DNA from 2 places in the Asanoa ferruginea genome. Region 2 is predicted to be linked to the other one. Evidence: riboswitches for the same ligand, from Rfam matches in the RefSeq annotation. Region 2 holds a riboswitch; the other holds the start of a gene.
The links. Region 2 has a riboswitch for cyclic di-AMP ahead of DFJ67_RS07965 (coiled-coil domain-containing protein). Riboswitches for the same ligand answer to the same signal wherever they lie in the genome.
Positions count from the first base shown of each region.

Region 1: linked by a shared signal. The riboswitch ahead of DFJ67_RS02090 (C40 family peptidase) and the one ahead of DFJ67_RS07965 (coiled-coil domain-containing protein) in region 2 are both predicted to bind cyclic di-AMP.

Region 1 covers NZ_QUMQ01000001.1:417,310-426,768, reverse strand. Annotated here, with positions in the region: gene DFJ67_RS02105 (sigma-70 family RNA polymerase sigma factor) at 403-1,326, shown strand; gene DFJ67_RS02100 (DNA-3-methyladenine glycosylase family protein) at 1,403-2,383, shown strand; gene DFJ67_RS02095 (hypothetical protein) at 2,335-2,793, opposite strand; gene DFJ67_RS02090 (C40 family peptidase) at 2,950-3,906, opposite strand; cyclic di-AMP (ydaO/yuaA leader) riboswitch at 3,914-4,050, opposite strand; gene DFJ67_RS02085 (ABC transporter ATP-binding protein) at 4,354-5,160, shown strand; gene DFJ67_RS02080 (ABC transporter ATP-binding protein) at 5,157-5,933, shown strand; gene DFJ67_RS02075 (AMP-dependent synthetase/ligase) at 5,930-7,789, shown strand; gene DFJ67_RS02070 (branched-chain amino acid ABC transporter permease) at 7,786-8,670, shown strand; gene DFJ67_RS02065 (branched-chain amino acid ABC transporter permease) at 8,667-9,459, shown strand, end outside.
Region 2 covers NZ_QUMQ01000001.1:1,624,594-1,634,052, forward strand. Annotated here, with positions in the region: gene DFJ67_RS07950 (multicopper oxidase family protein) at 1-636, shown strand, start outside; gene DFJ67_RS07955 (HAD family hydrolase) at 660-1,412, shown strand; gene DFJ67_RS07960 (glycoside hydrolase family 65 protein) at 1,409-3,787, shown strand; gene DFJ67_RS07965 (coiled-coil domain-containing protein) at 3,791-4,837, opposite strand; cyclic di-AMP (ydaO/yuaA leader) riboswitch at 4,842-4,972, opposite strand; gene DFJ67_RS07970 (glutamate-cysteine ligase family protein) at 5,351-6,595, shown strand; gene DFJ67_RS07985 (diacylglycerol/lipid kinase family protein) at 7,177-8,070, opposite strand; gene DFJ67_RS07990 (glycosyltransferase family 2 protein) at 8,081-9,459, opposite strand, start outside.

The sequences.
Region 1 (9,459 bases), 1.2 Mb from region 2:
TTTTGACTGGTGTCGGAGTGAACCGTGGCGCTCTGTGGTGCGTGTCACTACGCAGTGACGCGAATCGCATCCGCGCAGTGGCCTACGTCGCTGCGAGGACACCGCCGGAAATGGTGTGATAAATAGGGCGCGCGGTAGGCCAACGGCGACCGGTCCGCGACCCGATCCTCAGAGCCTGAGAGATAGCAGGGTGAATATGACACTCACTCTCAGGAAGCACTCAGGCATTCGTGACAGTTTCGACTCGCAAGACGGAATCCCCGGAGCGTTTCGACTGTTGTGTAGGTGTCAGCACCGATGGGGCACCTCACGAGTTACCTCGGGGAGGGGCAGGTCGGTGTGAAACACGAGAACGTTGGGGTAACCGAGGGGACAGTGGGCAACGTGGAGAACAACATCGTGATGCGCACGGACCAGGTCGCTGAAGAGCGCGATTTGGTCGGCGTCTACCTGCACGAGATCTCCCGGACGCCGTTGCTCGACGCGGCCAGGGAGGTGGAACTCTCCAAGGCGATCGAGGGTGGCCTCTACGCGCAGCACCTCCTCGACGAGGACACGATTCCTGAGGGGATCGACCGGGAAGAGCTCAAGTCGGTGGTCGTCGACGGTGACCGGGCCAAGGACCTGTTCATCCGCGCCAACCTGCGGCTTGTCGTGTCGATCGCGCGGCGCTACGTGCGGTCCGGCATGCCGATGCTCGACCTGATCCAGGAGGGCAACACCGGCCTGGTCCGCGCGGTCGAGAAGTTCGACTACGAGCGCGGCTTCAAGTTCTCCACCTACGCAACGTGGTGGATCCGGCAGGCGATCAGCCGGGCCATCGCGCAGCAGGAGCGCACCGTGCGCCTGCCCGTGCACCTGGTGGAAGACGTCAACCGGATGCGCAACGTGGCCCGCCAGCTCACCCGCGAGCTCGGTTCCGACCCGGAGCCCGAGCAGATCGCGACGGCGCTCGGCGTGCCGGTGGAGCGGGTGCACGAGCTGGTCCGCTGGTCGCAGGACACGGTCTCGCTGGACACCCCGGTCGGCGACGACGGCGACACCAACCTCGGCGACCTGGTCGCCGACCAGGACGCGCCGTCACCGGAAGACGTGGTGCTCAGCACGCTCGAGCGGCAGCGCATCGAGAGCCTGCTCAACCATCTCGACGACCGTTCGGCCGGCATCATGCGGGCGCGCTACGGGCTCGAGGACGGTCGCGAGCACTCGCTCACCGAGGTCGCGTCGCGGTTCTCGCTCTCCCGGGAGCGGATCCGCCAGCTCGAGATCCAGGCCCTCGGCCGGCTCCGCGAGCTGGCCCGGGCAGAGGGTCTACAGGCGGCATAGGTTCGGGTTCAACGAAACGGCTGGCGTCCTTTGGACGCCGGCCGTTTTTGTCGTACCCGTGCGGGAGCGTTGCCGCATGACACCTTCCGTTGTTCACCGGGCGGTCCTGACGGCCGCCCCTCCCTACGACTTCGCCCTGAGCGTTCGCGCGCTCGAGGGCTTCGGGCCGATGGCCGGCGAGCACCGGGTCGCCGACGGCTGTGTGCGCCGGGCGTTCGCCCATCCCGACCCCGCCAAGGCCGCCGCGGGGGCGGCCGTGGTGGCGCAGGTCGACGCCGGTCCGACCGGCGGTGTGCGGCTCGCGGTGCTCGCCGCGGCGCCGTTGACCGCAGCCGAGGCCGCGGCCGTCGAGCAGGCCGTCGCCGGCTGGCTCGGCCTCGCCGACGACCTTCGCGGCTTCCATGCGATCGCCGACGCCGACCCGGCGATGGCGCCCGTGCTGCGGGTCGCGCGCGGCCTCCATCAGGTCCGCTTCCCGTCGCTGTCCGAGGCGACCATCTACTTCACGCTGACCCAGCGCAGCACCCAGTGGTTCGCCGGCGCGCGTCGCCGGCGGATGGCGGCCGAGCTGGGGCCGTCCCTGGTCGTCGACGACGTGGTCTACCGGTCGTTCCCCTCGCTCGAGGTGGTGGCCGGGCTCGACGACGAGACGCTGCGCGGCTACGCCGGCAACGCACAGCGGGCCGCCCGGGTCCGCGAGGTGGCCGCGGGAGTGGCCGGGCTGGGCGAGACCTGGCTGCGCGTCGCGCCCTACTGCGACGCCCGCACCGCGCTGCTCGCCCTGCCCGGCGTCGGGCCGTTCACCGCCAACGCGCTGCTGCTGCGTGGGCTGGGTCGCCCTGACGAGGTGCCGCTGGAGATGCGGCAGTTCCGGCTGACGGCCGAGCAGGTCTACGGCACGCCGCCGCCGACGCCCGCCGAGCTGCGCGCCCGCTACGGCCCGCACATCGGCTGGTGGTCCTACATCACCCGCACGGCCGCAGCCTGGCGGGAGGGTCCCGAGGAGGTTCAGGCCGTCCGCGAGATGGTCAGGTCCAGCCCCTCACCGGGGTCATAGGTCCACGAGGCGGTGAAGCCCGGCCAACTGCTCTCCTGGCGGCCATCGGCGGGCCGGGTGGAGAACATCTCCTCCTTGACCGACTCGGGCACCCGGGCCTCGTCGAGCACGCATTCGAGGCCGGTCAGGCTCAGGCCGCTCTTGTCGGCGGTGCCCGTGCTGTCCACCAGCAGCCGGGCGCCGTCGCCCTCCAGGCGGGTGCCGTTGGCCGGTGCGTCACAGACCTGCTGTGTCTGCTGAAGGAGGTTTGCCGTTGGCGCCGCGGAGTCGTCGCCGCCGGGCGTGAGCGCGACCGCTGCCGCGCCGATGACGGCGAGGAGGAAGGCCGCTCCACCGCCGATGACCAGGGTCGTGCGTCGCGTCCGCCGTGTCGTGTCGTGGTCCGGGCTCTCGGCCAGGTAGTGGTCCACGGTGGTCTCCTCGGGATCGGAGCCGCCGGGCTTTCCCCGATCGTGCACAACCCGGCCGGCTGCTCCCGCAACGACCGTCGACCACCGCTGGTTACGCGCCGCCGTTACCCCGGCGCGGCGGGGCCAGAGGCCCTGCCGCGCCGGGATCGGGATCAGCTAGCGCACGCGGCCATACCCGTATGGGCTCATCATGTCGACGGACGACAGCTTGACCGACTCGCCGAAGGTCGGCGCGTGGATCACCTGGCCTCCACCGACATACAGCGCGACGTGCCCCAGATCCTCGTAGAAGACCAGGTCACCGGCCTTCAACTCGCTCCGCGAGATGTGTGCGACCGTGTCCCACTGCATCGCGGCGTTGTGTGGCAGCGACTTTCCGGCCGCTCGCCACGCGGCGAGGGTCAGGCCGGAGCAGTCATAGCCGTCGGGACCGTCCGCGGCCCAGACATAGGGGGTGCCGATCGCGTTGTAGGCGAACGTGACCGCGACACCGGCCTTGCCCGACACCGACGGGATCTTGCCGCTGTAGGACGACCCGCTCGAGGTCGACGAGCCATAGGCCTGCTTGCGCAGGTCATACAGCTTGTCCAGGTCCGCCTCGATCTTCTTCTTGCGGGCGTTCAGCTCCTTGGCCTGCGCGTCCTGCTGGGCGCGCACGGTGGCCAGCCGTTCCTGGTCGGCACTGAGCTGGTCGCGGGTCGACCGGAACGTGTCGATCGTGGTCTGGCGTTCGCGGGCCAGGGAGTCCAGCGCCGACATGCGGGACAGCAGCGTGTCGCTGTCACCCAGCAGGGCGGTGGCGGTGCTGAGCCGACCCGACGTGTAGGCGGCGACGGCGATGTCACCGACATCGGCCTGCGCGTCGTCGAGCTTCTTCTCGAGCGGGGCCAGCCGGAAGGCCACGCTGCCCGCTTCCTTCTTGGTGGCTTTCGTCTGCTCGTTGAGCTTGTTGTAGGCCTCGACGACCTTCTCCAACTCGGCAGACGACTTGTTGATTTTCTTGGTGAGCTCGCTGGCCGACGGTGCGGCCGACGCGGCGCCCGCGGGCACGGCTATCGCGACCGCTAGGGCGACCAGCACGAGCGCACGCAGCGACATCCGTGCTGACGACAAAGGCAGACCCTTCTTCCGCAGCCGCCTACCGGGTTAGCTGTCGGGTTCGGGCGGGAAGGACGCCCTACCGCGCGCGAAACAGAGCGCGGATTCACCCCAGTGCTCGGTTGGGTCCCCGATTCGCCGTCATGGCCCGGGTCGTCAGAGCGCCCGGGGGACGGGCGCGGCGCGGGCCGGCGATTCGGCGGCACCGGCGCGGTGCCATCCGGGGGGATGGCGGAGGACCACACCGGCGCCTCACCGTAACCCCGCGCCCCACCTGCACAAAGCGCCGCAGGGGCGAAGTGCGCCCTATCGGCTGAATGATCCTCGCCGAAAGCGGGACACCTCACGCTGACGGGCAAAGAAACTTCATTGGCAGTGCAAACATCGCGCGCTCGACCCTAGCGACGCACGGTGACGACGTAGTTAAATGTCTGCACCTTGTGACCTACGCCACACCAACGCATGAGCGGGGCGCCGGTGCTGCAAGTCCGAAATCTCGAGGTCGTCTACGACGACGTGATGCTGGTGTTACGCGGTGTCTCGCTCGACCTCCCGAGCGGCGCCGTCGTCGCCCTGCTCGGCGCCAACGGAGCGGGCAAGACGACACTGCTGCGGGCCCTGACCGGGCTGCTCGACGTGCACGACGGTGCGGTGACCAAGGGCTCGGTCACCCTCGACGGCCAGCCCATCCACGGGCTGCGCCCGGCCGCGATCGTGCGCCGCGGTATCAGCCAGGTGATGGAGGGCCGGCGGATCTTCGGCGAGCTGAGCGTCGACGACAACCTGCGGGTCGGCGGCCACACCAACGCCGGCGCGATCGGCGAGCGGCTCGACCACGTCTACGGCCTCTTTCCGGTGCTCAAGGAGCGCCGGCGGAAGCTGGCCGGCTACTTGTCCGGTGGCGAGCAGCAGATGCTCGCGATGGGTCGCGCGCTGATGGCCCGGCCCCGCTACCTGCTGCTCGACGAGCCGAGCCTGGGCCTCGCGCCGCGCCTGGTCGACCAGGTCCGGGAGATCATCGTCGAGATCAACAAACTGGGCACGGCGGTGCTGCTGGTCGAGCAGAACGCGGCGATGGCCCTGTCGATCGCCAGCCACGGCTATGTGCTGGAGACCGGCAAGGTGGTCCTCGACAAGCCCGCCGACCGGCTGCTCGCCGACGACGACGTGCGCGAGTTCTATCTCGGCCTCGGCGCCGCCGACACGTCCGCCCGCCGCTCGTTCCGCGACGTCAAGCACTACAAGCGGCGCAAGCGGTGGTTGTCATGAGCGAAGACATTTTGGTCTTCGACGACGTGCGGCTCAGCTTCGCCGGCGTACGCGCGATCGACGGGATCAGCTTCACCGTCGGCGCGCGCGAGCTGTTCGCCATCATCGGGCCCAACGGCGCCGGCAAGACCTCGATCTTCAACGTGCTCTCCGGCGTCTACCGCCCGCAGAGCGGCCGGGTCCTTTTCGACGGCGCCGACCTGGTCGGCCGCCGCCCGCACCAGATCGCCGCCCGGGGCATGGCCCGCACCTTCCAGAACGTCGAGCTGTTCGCCAACCTCACCGTTCTCGACAACCTGATGCTCGGACGACACCACCACATCGGGTACGGGACGCTCGCCGCCCTGGCCTGGCTCGGTAGGGCCCGCCGGGCCGAGGTCGCGGCGCGCGAGCGGGTCGAGGACATCATCGACTTCCTCGAGCTCGAGCAGTGGCGCCGGCTGCCGGTCGGCCTGCTGCCCTTCGGGGTGCAGAAGCGGGTCGAGCTCGGCCGGGCCCTGGCCATGGAGCCCAAGCTGCTCCTGCTCGACGAGCCGGTCGGCGGCATGAACGTCGAGGAGACCGAAGACATGGCCCGCTACATCCTCGACATCCGCGACGAGCTCGACATCCCGATCGTCCTGGTCGAGCACGACATGGGCCTGGTGATGGACCTGGCCGACCGGGTGATGGTGGTCGACTTCGGCCGACCGGTCGCGACCGGCGTCCCGGCCGAGATCCAGCACGACCCCGACGTGATCCGCGCCTACCTGGGGGAGGTGGAACGGGCATGACGCTGGCGCCGGCCCGCACCGACACCGTGACCACGATCGCGTCGCGGATCCGTGACCGGGCCGCGCGGGAGCCCGGCGGCGTGGCGATGCGCGAGAAGCACCACGGCATCTGGCGGCAGTTCACCTGGTCCGACTATTGGGAGCAGGCGCTGACCGTGGCGCACGGGTTGCTCGCCCTCGGCGTCGAGCCCGGCGACCGGGTCGCGGTGCACGCCGACAACCGGCCCGAGTGGCTCTTCACCGACGTCGCCACCGTCGCGGTCCGGGCGATGACCGTCGGCCTCTACCCGACCAACCCGGCGCCCGAGGTCGGCTACCTGCTCGCCCACTCCGGCGCCCGGGTGCTGATCGCCGAAGACCAGGAGCAGGTCGACAAGGCGCTCGAGGTGATCGGCGGCACGAGCCTGCAACGGGTGATCTACCTGGAGCCGCGCGGCATCCGGCACCGCTACGACCACCCGGCGCTGCTGAGTTGGGACGACCTGCTGACGCTCGGCCGGGAGCACCGCGCGGCTCATCCCGACGCGGTCGCCGACGTGATGGCCACCGCGACGCCCGACGACATCGCGACGCTGATCTACACCTCGGGAACGACCGGGCCGCCCAAGGGCGCGATGCTCTCGGTCGCCAACGTCGACTTCGCGGTCCGCACGATCAGCCGCGGCCGGGGCTTCTCCGGCGCCCCGCCGGGCCCGCGCGACCTGCTGGTGTCCTACCTGCCGCTGTGCCACGTCGCCGAGCGGATCTTCACGATCTGGTTCAACGCCGGCGCCGGAATCCAGGTCAACTTCGCCGAGTCGATCGCCACGGTGCAGGCCAACCTGCGCGAGGTGCAGCCGACGATCCTGTTCGGCGTGCCGCGGATCTGGGAGAAGATCCTCGCCACGGTGACCATCCGGCTGGCCAACGCCTCGCCGGTCAAACGGCTCAACGCGCGCCTCTGGCTGAAGGTCGCCGACCGGATCGGCGCGACGCTGGTCCGCACCGGCGGCACGCACACCGTCGGCACCCGGCTCGCGTACGCCATCGGTTGGCTCTTCTGTTTCCGCGCCCTGCGCGAACGGGTCGGCATCGGCCGGGTCCGCTTCGCCGCCTCCGGTGCCGCCCCGATCGCGCCCGACGTGCTGCGCTTCTTCATGGGCATCGGCGTCCCGATGTACGAGGTCTACGGGATGACCGAGAGCTCGGCGATCGCGACCGGCAACCGGCCGCACCGGGTCAAGCTCGGCACGGTCGGCGAGCCGGAAGACGACGTCGAGATCCGCCTCGACCCGGCCACCGGCGAGATCGAGCTCCGGCACGTCGGTGTGTTCGTCGGCTACTACCGGGATCCCGCGGCCACGGCGAAGGCGAAGACCGCCGACGGCTGGCTGCGCACCGGCGACGTGGGCGAGTGGGAGACCGAGCGGCACCTGCGGATCACTGACCGGGCCAAGGACATCATGATCACGTCGGGCGGCAAGAACATCGCGCCGAGCGAGATCGAGAACGCGCTGAAGGCGTCGCCCTACATCAAAGAGGCGATCCTGCTCGGCGACCGCAGGCCGTTCCTGGCGGCGCTGATCGGCATCGAGTGGGACACCGTCGGTGAGTGGGCGCAGCGCCGCGGCCTCGGCTACACCACCTACCGCGACCTGTCCCACAAGGACGAGGTCCGCGCGCTGGTCCAGTCGGTCGTCGACGGGGTCAACGCGCGGCACGCGCCGGTCGAGCAGGTGCGGGTGTTCCGGATGCTGCCCAAGGAACTCGACCACGAAGACGGCGAGCTGACCGCGACCCAGAAGGTCCGCCGCTCCGCGGTCGCCGACCTGTTCGCCGACCTGGTCGACGACATCTACGCCCGGACCAACGCATGATCCTTTTTCTGGAGGGCGTGCTGCGGGGGCTCGGCGTCGGCAGCGTGTACGCGCTACTCGCGCTCGGCTTCGTGATCATCTACAAGGCGACCCGGGTGATCAGCTTCGCCCAGCCGGCCCTGATGCTCGCCGGTGTCGTGCTGGTCAGCCACCTGGCCGGCCCGCTCGGCTTCTGGGTCGCACTGCCGCTCGCCGCGCTGCTGACGGCATTGCTCGGGCTCGGCATCGAGCGCGGCGCGGTCCGCCCGATGGTCGGCCGCCCGGCGTTCGTCGTCGCGATCATCACGCTCGGCGTCGACGTCGCGATCCGGGTCGTCGTCAACATCTTCATCGGCCTCGACGTGCGCACGGTGCACGACCCGTGGGGCCTGCGGAGCTGGCAGCTCGGCGCGCTGCGGGTCGAGCAGCGGCACGTCGCCGCGTTCCTGGCCACCGCCGTGCTGGTGGCCGCGCTGTTCGCATTCTTCCGGTTCACCCGGATGGGCCTGGCGATGCGGGCCGCCGCCGACGACCAGGAAGCGGCGCTCGCGCAGGGCATCTCGGTCGGCGCGGTGTTCGCGCTGAGCTGGGCGCTGGCCGGCGCGCTGGCCGCGGTCGGCGGCACGTTCGCCACCGCCGGCGCCAGCTTCGACGGCACCCTCTGGCTCACCGCGCTGGTCGCCCTCCCGGTGATCATCCTGGGCGGCCTCGACTCGCTGCCGGGCGCCGTGCTCGGCGGGCTCGGCGTCGGCGTCGCGCAGGAACTGGTCGCCACCTACCAGAACCACGCGCCGTGGCTGGGCGGCAACGTCTCGGTGATCACGCCGTACGTGCTGATGCTGCTCGTCCTGCTCGTGCGCCCCTACGGGCTGTTCGGCACCCGGGAGGTGGAACGGGTATGACGGTCCTGCGCGGGAGGCCGCTGCTGTTCACCTCGTACCCACAGGAAATGGGTCTGTTCCCGACCACGACCCGCAAGGTGGCGTTCGGGGTGCTGCTCGCGGTGACCGCGGTCCTGCCGTTCCTGCTGGCCGATGCCGAGCTCCAGCTTCTCGCGACCTGCTGCATCGCGGCGATCGGGGCGATCGGGCTCGGTCTGGTCACCGGGTACGCCGGTCAGGTCTCCCTCGGGCACGCCTTCTTCCTCGGCATCGGCGCCTACACCGCGTCGGTGATCAGCGGCGACCCGGACGGCCGCACCCTCGGGCTGGGCGTCACCAACATCCTGGTCTGGCTGCCGGCCGCGGGCCTGGTCGCCGGGCTGGCCGGGGTCGTCGTCGCGCCGCTGGCCACCCGGCTGCGCGGCCTCTACCTGGCGATCGTCACGCTCGGTCTGGTCTTCATCGGCCAGCACATCTTCAACGAGTGGTCCACCGTGACCGGTGGCGTCGGCGTCGGGCGGCCCGCACCGACGCTGGAGCTGTTCGGCTACCCGCTCGGCACCACGACCGCCTCGGCGACCCGCGACCAGAAGCTCTACTGGGTGATGGCCGGGCTGCTCGTGCTGTTCGCGCTGGCGGCCCGCAACCTGGCCCGGTCGAAGGTCGGCCGGGCGTTCACGGCGATCCGCGACCGGGACATCGCGGCCGGCGTGATCGGCGTCAACCTGGCCCGCTACAAGACGATCGCGTTCGCGGTCTCGTCCTTCTACGCCGGCTGCGCGGGCGCGCTGCTGTTCACCGTGAGCGGGT
Region 2 (9,459 bases):
CGGCTCTCACCCGGTGAGCGCGCCGAGATTGTCGTGCCGGTGCACGCCGGCGAGCGGGTCGCGCTGCGCAGCTTCCCGCCGGAGCTCGGCGGGAAGTCGTTCGAGACCGGGCGCGACCAGTTCGACGTGCTCGACCTGCGGGCGGCGGCGACCCTGCGGCGGAGCGCGAATCTGCCGGCCGACTTCGGCGAGCTGCCGCGGCTCGACCCGGCCACTGCGGTGACCACCCGCGACTTCCGGCTCACCGGCACCAACATCAACGGCGACGAGATGGACATGGACCGGATCGACGCGGTCACAACGCTGGGCACCACCGAGATCTGGACGGTGCGCAACACCGACGGCCAGCGGCACAACTTCCACGTACACGATGTGCAGTTTCGGGTGTTGTCGATCGACGGGGCGGCGCCGCCGGCCGAGCTTTCCGGCTGGAAGGACACGGTGTTCCTGCCGCCGAAGAGCGCGGCGCGATTGATCATGAAGTTCGCCGACTATGCCGACCCGGAATTGCCCTACATGTATCACTGTCACCTTCTGATGCACGAGGACGACGGCATGATGGGGCAGTTCGTCGTGGTCGAGCCGGGACAGTCGGCGGGCCGCATTTCCGGGGTGGGCGCGCACGAGCACCACTAAGCCGGTTCGACTAGATTTGACCCGTGCTGGGGCTACCCGATCATGTGACCGCCTGCCTGTTCGATATGGACGGCGTGCTCACGCAGACTGCGACCGTTCACAACGCGGCGTGGACCGAGACTTTCAACGAATTCCTTCGTCGGCGCAGTGATCGCACCGGCGAGCCGTTCACGGCTTTCGACCCGCATTCCGACTATCCCAAATATGTCGACGGCCGGACCCGGGCCGACGGAGTGCGCACCTTTCTCGGGTCCCGCAACATCACGCTTCCAGAAGGGCAGCCCGACGACCCACCGGAGGCCGACACGGTCAACGGCGTCGGCAACCGCAAGAACGTCATCCTGCTCCGCCGGATCAAGGAAGACGGCGTCGCGGTCTACGACGGCTCGGTCGACTACCTGCGGGCAGCCCGCAAAGCGGGCCTGAAGACCGCGGTCGTCTCGGCGAGCGCCAACACCCCCGACATCCTGAAGATCACCGGGCTCGGCGAGTGGCTCGACGCCCGGGTCGACGGCAACGTGGCGCGGGCCGAGAAGCTGCCCGGCAAACCCGCGCCCGACACCTTCCTGCGCGGTGCCGAGTTGCTCGGTGTCGCACCCGCTGACGCGGCCGTCTTCGAAGACGCACTCGCCGGAGTGGCGGCCGGCCGGGCCGGCAACTTCGGCATCGTGATCGGCGTTGACCGGGTGGGTGGCAGCCATGGCGCCGACCTGATGACACACGGCGCCGACATCGTCGTGCGCGACCTTTCCGAGCTGCTGGAGGGCACGGCATGATCCGCGAACGGGCCTACCCCGTCGAGGCCTGGCACGTCCGGGAGACCCGGCTCGACCTCGACGTGCTGGCGCAGGCCGAGTCGGTGTTCGCCCTGGGCAACGGGCACATCGGGATGCGCGGCAACCTCGACGAGGGCGAGCCGCACGGGCTGCCGGGCACCTACCTCAACTCGTTCTACGAGCTGCGCCCGCTGCCCTACGCCGAGGCCGGCTACGGCTTCCCCGAGTCGGGGCAGACGGTCGTCAACGTGACCAACGGCAAGCCGATCCGCCTGCTCGTCGACGACGAGCCCTTCGACGTGCGTTACGGCGCGCTCGAGGCGCACACCCGGGTGCTCGACCTGCGTGCCGGCACGCTCGACCGGTCGGTCCACTGGCGTTCGCCGGCGGGCCGCGCGGTCAAGGTGCGCAGCACCCGGCTCGTCTCGTTCACCCAGCGCTCGATCGCCGCGATCCGCTACGAGGTCGAGGCGGTCGACGAGCCGCTGCGGCTGATCGTGCAGTCGGAACTGGTCGCCAACGAGGAGCTGCCCGGGCAGAGCCGCGACCCCCGCGTCGCCGCCGTGCTGGAGAAGCCGCTGCAGATCGAGGAGCGGATCACCGACAAGACCCGTGGCCTGCTGATCCACAAGACCAAGCGCAGCGGGCTGCGGGTCGGCGCGGCGATGCAACACGAGATCGACGGGCCGGCCAAGACCAACATCAGCACCGAGGCGCACGACGACTGGGCCCGCACCACGATCGCCTGCGTGCTCAAGCCCGGCGAGAAGCTGGTCGTGGTCAAGCTGCTGGCCTACGGCTGGTCGAGCCGGCGTTCGCTGCCGGCGATCCGCGACCAGGTCAGCGCCGCGCTGGCCGCCGCCGAGTTCTCCGGCTGGGACGGTCTGGTCCAGGAGCAGAAGGAATACCTCGACACGTTCTGGGACGCCGCCGACGTCACCGTCGAGGGCGACCAGGAGGTGCAGCAGGCGGTCCGGTTCGGCCTGTTCCACGTGCTACAGGCGGGCGCCCGGGCCGAGCTGCGGCCGATCGCGGCCAAGGGCCTGACCGGTCCCGGCTACGACGGCCACGTCTTCTGGGACACCGAGATGTTCGCGCTGCCAGTGCTCACCTACACCCAGCCGGTCGCGGTCGCACACGCGCTGCGCTGGCGGCACGCCACCCTGGAAATGGCCCGCGACCGGGCCAAACAGCTCGGGCTGCGGGGCGCCGCGTTCCCCTGGCGCACCATCCGCGGCCAGGAGTGCTCCGGCTACTGGCCGGCCGGCACCGCCGGCTTCCACGTCAACGCCGGCATCGCCGACGCGGTCCGCCGCTACGTGCAGGCCACCGGCGACACCGACTTCGAGCGCGAGATAGGGCTGGAGCTCCTGGTCGAGACCGCCCGGCTCTGGCATTCGCTCGGCCACCACGACCGGCACGGCAAGTTCCACATCGACGGGGTGACCGGGCCCGACGAATACACCGCCGTGAAGAACGACAACATCTACACCAACCTGATGGCGCAGCGAAACATGCTCACCGCCGCCGACTGCGTCAACCGGCACAGCGAGCGGGCCTGGCGGCTCGGTGTCGACGACGAAGAGACCGCCGCCTGGCGCGAAGCGGCCGCCAACATGCACATTCCCTACGACGACGAGTTGGGCGTGCATCCGCAGGTCGAGGGCTTCACCCGCTACCAGGAGTGGGACTTCGACAACACGCCGCCGGAGAGCTACCCGCTGCTGCTCAACTTCCCCTATTTCGATCTCTACCGCCGCCAGGTGGTGAAGCAGGCCGACCTGGTGCTCGCCATGCACTGGTGCGGTCACGCGTTCACGCCCGAGCAGAAGCTGCGCAACTTCGACTACTACGAGCGGCGTACCGTGCGCGACTCGTCGTTGTCGTCGTGCACCCAGTCGGTGGTCGCGGCCGAAGTGGGCTACCTCGAGTTGGCACACGACTATCTCGGCGAAGCCGCGCTGATGGACCTGCACGACATCCACAACAACACCCGGGAAGGGCTGCACATCGCGGCCCTGGCCGGCGCGTGGCTCGGTCTGGTGGCCGGTTTCGGCGGCATGCGCGACCACGAGGAGCAGCTCACGTTCGTGCCGCGGCTGCCGGCCCGGATCAGCCGGCTCGAGTTCGCGCTGATGTGGCGGGGCATGCGGCTGCGGGTCGACGTGCGCCAGCACGAGGCGATCTATTCGCTGCGCAACGGTGCGGCCGACTCGAGCCTCGACCTCACCCACCACGGCGAGCCGGTCACCGTGACCACCGAGAAAGAGGTGCGGATGCCGATCCCGCACCTCGAGCCGCACCGCCGGCAGCCCCGCCAGCCAGCGGGTCGGGCGCCGGCCCGCAGGCCCGCGCCCGAAACCCGGCGGCGCTAGTTTCTAGAGGATCGAGAGGTGGACGTGGTTGGTGTGGTCACTCGACGGATCGCCGTGTTGACCGCTGTAGGACTTCCACGTCCCCGTCGACGGTAGCCACACCTGGCGATACCAGATCACGTAGAGGATGCCGAGTTTGTCGGCATTCTTGACGAGGAAGGACGCCAGGTTGTTGCCGTAGAAGCGGGCGTCGCCCTGTGCGTCGCCGCTCCCGAAGTCTTGGGTCTTGAAGACCGAGAAGTCACAGGCGCGCCCCTTCGGATGCTCGAAGGGGCCGCCGTCTCGGTGGCACGAGACGAACCGCTTGTAGCCGACCCGCTGGGTCTCCTTGAGCGCGAAATACATCCGCGGCGTGATGCAGCCGTTGGTCGTCGGGTCCTTGACGCTGCACGACTGTGGCGGGAACGACCCGTCGCTCGCCCGCGGTGACTGCCGGGCCACCGGCTGGTTCACATACACGTTGCCGTTGACGGTCTCGCCGCCGGCCAGCGTGAACGCCTTCTCCACTTCGGACTTCTGCTTGGCCATCACGGCCGCCTGGGCGGCCTCGCGCTTGACCTCGAGATCGAGTTGGCTCTTGGCCGTCTGGGTCTGTCGAGTGGCATCGGCCAACTCGGCCAGCCGCCCGTTGTCGTAGGCCGACAGCATGTCGAGCGTCTCGGCACGGTCCAGGAAAAGGCTCGGAGACCTGCTGTTGAGCAGCATCAGCGCGGGACCGATCCGGCCGTTGATGTAGCTGTGCCGGGCGATCTCCGCGGCCTGCGGGGACAGCGCCGCCGTGCGCACCGCGAGCCGGGCCAGGTCCTTGTTCAGCGCGTCCTGCTTCTTGCGCGAGTCGGCCACCGCGTTCTTGGCATCGACGAAGGCCCGGCTGGTCCTTTCGATCACGTCGTCGAGCAGTTCGTTCTTCCCGCCCTCGACAGGCGGAGCGGGCGTGGGTTTGGGTGCGGCGACCGCCGCTGGAGTGAGGGCAAGACCCACCAACAGCGTGACGATCCCGACCATGCCGGCGCGCCGAACAACAGCGCGCGGACGTCCTTTGCGCGTCATTCACGTTCCTTCGGTAGGGCCGCCTACCGGGTTAGCTGTCGGGTTCGGGGCGGAACTACCCCTACCGCATTCGCGGACTCACCCCAGGAACTCGGGTCCCCGGCTCGCCTCTCGGCGATTAGGCGGCAGCGGCGCCGGTGTCACCGGGGGGATGATCCGGCGGAAGCCGCAGTCAGCTTAACCGATCCGGACCTATTCTTCGCAAGGATCGGATGACCCTCACTTAGGCCCGGAATGCGTTACGTACCAACGACTTTCAGTGACGTAAGGAGTGCTTAAGAAAGCGTACGGGAAAACGTGAAAGTAGTGCCGGCAACCGACGCCGTCAGCCGAACGTGTGGTCAATCGAAGGTTCATTTCGAGTTGGCCGGTTCCGCTGGACAAGGAGGCTCGCGGGACCGCTAATGGAGTCACTCCGACCGGGCGTTACGCCGGCCGGCACACACCCCACCCCATCGGCGCCGCCGGCACTCCCGCCGACGGCGGCAGATAACCGCACTCATCGGAGGCGCCGTGGACGAGATCGCCGTCCTCACGGAGCGCGCGGCGGAGACCTACGTCGCGGCCGCGGGATTCCGTGTCGGCCCGGTTGGCCGGGTCGGTGTCGAGCTCGAATACCCCGTGCGCGATCCGCGCGCGCCGTTGGCGCGCCCGTCGATCGCCCGGCTGGTCGAGGCGACCAGTGGACTTTCCGATCCGCTGCCCGGTGGCGGCCGGATCACCATCGAGCCGGGCGGGCAACTGGAGATCTCGTCGGCCGTCGGCGCGTCGCTGTTGGACTGCGTCGAGGCGACCCGGGCCGACCTGGCCCTGGCCCGCTCCGCGCTGGCCGCCGACGGGCTGCTGCTCGACGGCACCGGCTTCGACGCGCACCGGCGGCCCGAACTGATCACCACGCACCCGCGCTACGTCGCGCTGGCCGACTATCACTCGCGGTCCGGCGGCAAAGGGCTCGCGGTGATGTGCAACTCCGCGTCGGTCCAGGTCTGCCTCGACTCCGGCGACGACTCCGACGGCTGGAGCGGCTACCAGATGCGCTGGTGGTTGGCCGACGCGATCGGCCCGGTGCTGCTGGCCGCGTTCGCCAACTCGCCGCGGCGGGTCCGCGGCACCCGCTGGGTCTCCTACCGGCAGGCACTGCGGTTCGGCACCGACGCGACCCGCACCCGGGCGCCCCGGCGCACCGGCGACCCGCGGGCCGACTGGGCCCGCTACGCGCTGCGGGCCAACGTCACGATGATCGCCGAACCCGAGCCGGCGCCCTGGCAGGTGGCGACCGGCTTGACCATGCGCTCCTGGCTGCGCGGCCACGGCCCGCGCGAGGCCACCCTGGAAGACCTGGAACGCCACCTGGGCACCCTGGTGCCGCCGGTCCGGCCGCGCGGCTACCTGGAGTTCCGGATGATCGACCAGCAGCCCGGCGACGGCTGGGTGGTGCCGCTGGCGGTGGTGACCGCGCTGCTCGACGACCCGATCGCGGCCGACGCCGCCGCGGCGGCGACCGAGCACCTGCGCTCACCGCTGCGCCGGCACCGCGACTGGCTCGCCGCGGCCCGCGACGGGCTGGCCGACCCGCAACTGGCCGCGGCCGCCCTGACCTGCTTCACGGCTGCGGCGTCGGCCCTCGACCGGCGCGGCGCCGGCCGGCGGGTGCGGCGGGCGGTGGAGACGTTCATCGAGCGCTACGTCGCCCGGGGCGCCTGCCCCGCCGACGACCCGGTGCCACCGGCGGCATTCACGGAGCCGGCCCTAGGTTAGGGCCGGCCCCCAGGGCCGACCCGAAGCCAGCAGAGCGGCCGGCCGGCAGGTTCGGACGAAGCCAGCACCCCGGCCGGCCCGCAGGGCCGGTCCAAAGCCAGCACCCCTGCCGGCCCGCAGGGCCGGTCCAAAGCCAGCACCCCTGCCGGCCCGCAGGGCCGGTCCAAAGCCAGCACCCCTGCCGGCCCGCAGGGCCGGTCCAAAGCCAGCACCCCTGCCGGCCCGCAGGGCCGGTCCAAAGCACTAGGGCCGCCTGCGGCTAGGCCGGCCCGAAACCACAAAGCCGGCCCACCATTCGGGCCGCCTCCAGGGCCGGCCCTGAGTCAGCAGAGCGGCCGGTCCGCGGTCCGGACAGGCCCGAAACCAGCACGCCGGCCTAGGCGCCGGGCGCCGGGCGCCGGGCGCCAAACGAGCAAGCCAGCCCGCAGTCAGGGCTGGCCCGCGGTCAGGGCTGGCCCGCGGTCAGGGCTGGCCCGCGGTCAGGGCTGGCCCGCGGTCAGGGCTGGCCCGCGGTCAGGGCTGGCCCGCGGTCAGAGCTGGCCCGCGGTCAGAGCTGGCCCGCGGTCAGAGCTGGCCCGCGGTCAGGCCTGGTCCGGGAGGCAGACCGTCACGGCGCTGGGCACCGCGCGGGCCTTGAGCTTCTTCGCGGCGCTCCGGGCACCGCCGTCGATCTCGTAGGTCAACGGCTCCGCCAACTTGACCTTGATGTCCCGACCCGCCGTGATCTTGATGAACGGTGAGCCGTCGGAGCGGCCGGTGGCCATCCGGCCGAGGGTGCGGGCCCATTCCAGCGCGCCCTCGGCGGTGGCCACGCCGACCTCCAGCCTGCCGTCGTGCGGGTCGGCGTCGTCGAACGCCCGGATGCCGCCGGTGATCGTGCCGACGTTGCCGAACAGCACGCAGGAAGCCGCCCCGGCGTACCACTCCGCGCCGTCGACCGTCACCCTCATCGGCACGGCGCCGTCGCGGACGTGGCGGGCGCCGGTCCACGCGTACGCCAGCCGCCCCAACCGGTCCTTCAGCCCGCCGTCGGCCTCGCGGATCATTTCGCCGTCGAATCCGGCGCCGGCCATCACCGCGAAATGCTCGCCGTTGATCCGCCCGAGGTCGATCGCCCGGCGCCGGCCGTGCAGCGCGATCTCCACCGCTTCGGCCAGGTCTTCGGGGATGCCCAGGTTGGCCGCCAACAGGTTGGCCGTGCCGGCCGGCAGGATGGCCAGCGGGACCTTGCCGGCCTCGGCGTGGGCCAGCGCGTCGACGGTGCGCTGCACCATCCCGTCGCCGCCCCACACCAGGATCAGCTCGGCGCCCGCGTCGAGGGCCTTGCGTACCTTCTTGGGCGCCTTGCGGCTCTTCGGCACCTCGTACCACAGTGGATCGATGATCCCCGCGTCGGCGAGCCGGCGCCGTAGCTCCGGTAACCCGCCACCCAGGCTCTTGCGTTGATGCGCGACCACCGCGACCTTGGCTGCCATGCCGGGGTTCTTACCCCGCCGAGCGCCCCACCAAGCGGGCGTCGGGCATCGGCCCCGCGGGCGCCGGGTCGGCCGGCAGCGGGTGCGCGTTCGCCGGCAGCGTGCCGAACTCGCTGTGCCGGGGCACGCCCGGCCACTGCGCGCCGCTTTCCCGCAGGAAGTATTCGAGGCCCGGATCCCAGGTGTGGCCGCCGGCGCGGCGGTGGTAGACGTACCCCAGCGGATGGGTTCGGTAAATCAAGCCGCCGCCCCGGGCCACCCGCTCGATCAGGCCACGGTCGATCGACCGGGGCACCGGCCGCCAGCCGCCGATCTCCTCCAGGTCGCCCCGGCTGATCAGCATCGTGCCGCCGGCCACCACCCGGGCGTAGATCTCGCTGCGGCCGGCGTCGCGGCGCACCGTGGTGTCGAGGGCGTGCAGGTGCACGAACTCGGCCGACTTGCCGACCAGCGTGGCCCCGGAGACCAGGCGGGCCAGCACCAGGTCCCAGACGTGCTCCGGGCCGTAGGTGTCGTCGTCGTCGAACTTGGTGATCAAGCTCCCGCGGGCCCGGGCGGTGGCCCGGCCGATCGCCTCGCCGAAGCCGAACCGCTCCTCGGGCGAGATGGTGACCAGTTCGACCGGCCGCGGCGAGTGGGCCACCCGGTCGAGCACCTCGGGCGACGGCAGCACGCCGTGCAGGCAGAGCACGATCTCCAGGTCGGGGTAGGTCTGCCGCTCGATCGCGGTCATCGCCTCGGCGACGTGCTCCAGCCGGCGGGTCACCAACAGGACGCTGACCGGCGGCGGCGCGACCAGCGCGGGGAACGTCTTGCCGGCCAGCCGGGGCAGCGCGAACGCGGTGGCGTGCTGGCGCAGGGCCGCCCGGCGCTGCCGGACCGCCCGGACCTCCCACTCGAAGTCACCGTCGGCCAGGTGCGGCAGGTCGCCGACGATCAGCGGGCGCAACTCGTCGGCGAGGTGGGCGGCGACCGGCGGCATCAGGTCGGGCGCGTGCAGCAGCACGCCGGCCGCGGCCAGCCGCACCAGCACCGCCGCCTCCTGTGTCGGGTGCACGCAGGGCGCCTTGGCGCAGTGCACCAGGCCCACGTCGGACAGCGCGTCGATCGCCTCTTCGGGCATCCGGCTGGCGTCGAGGCGGCCGGTGACCAGGTTGCCGTCGGTGCCCTTGATCCGCCAGGTGGTCTCGTCGAAGACGAGTTCGGCACGCTGGGCGCTCGGCCCGAACGGGCCGTAGCGGCGGATGCAGGCCGAGTCTTCGACATCGACCATGACGCTGCCGGCCGCACCGGCCGCGCCGGCCTGGATCACCGTGCCGTAGATCTGCGCCGCCGAGGGCACCTCTTCGCCGTCGTCGAGGACCGGCGGCAGCGGCTCACCGTCGGCGC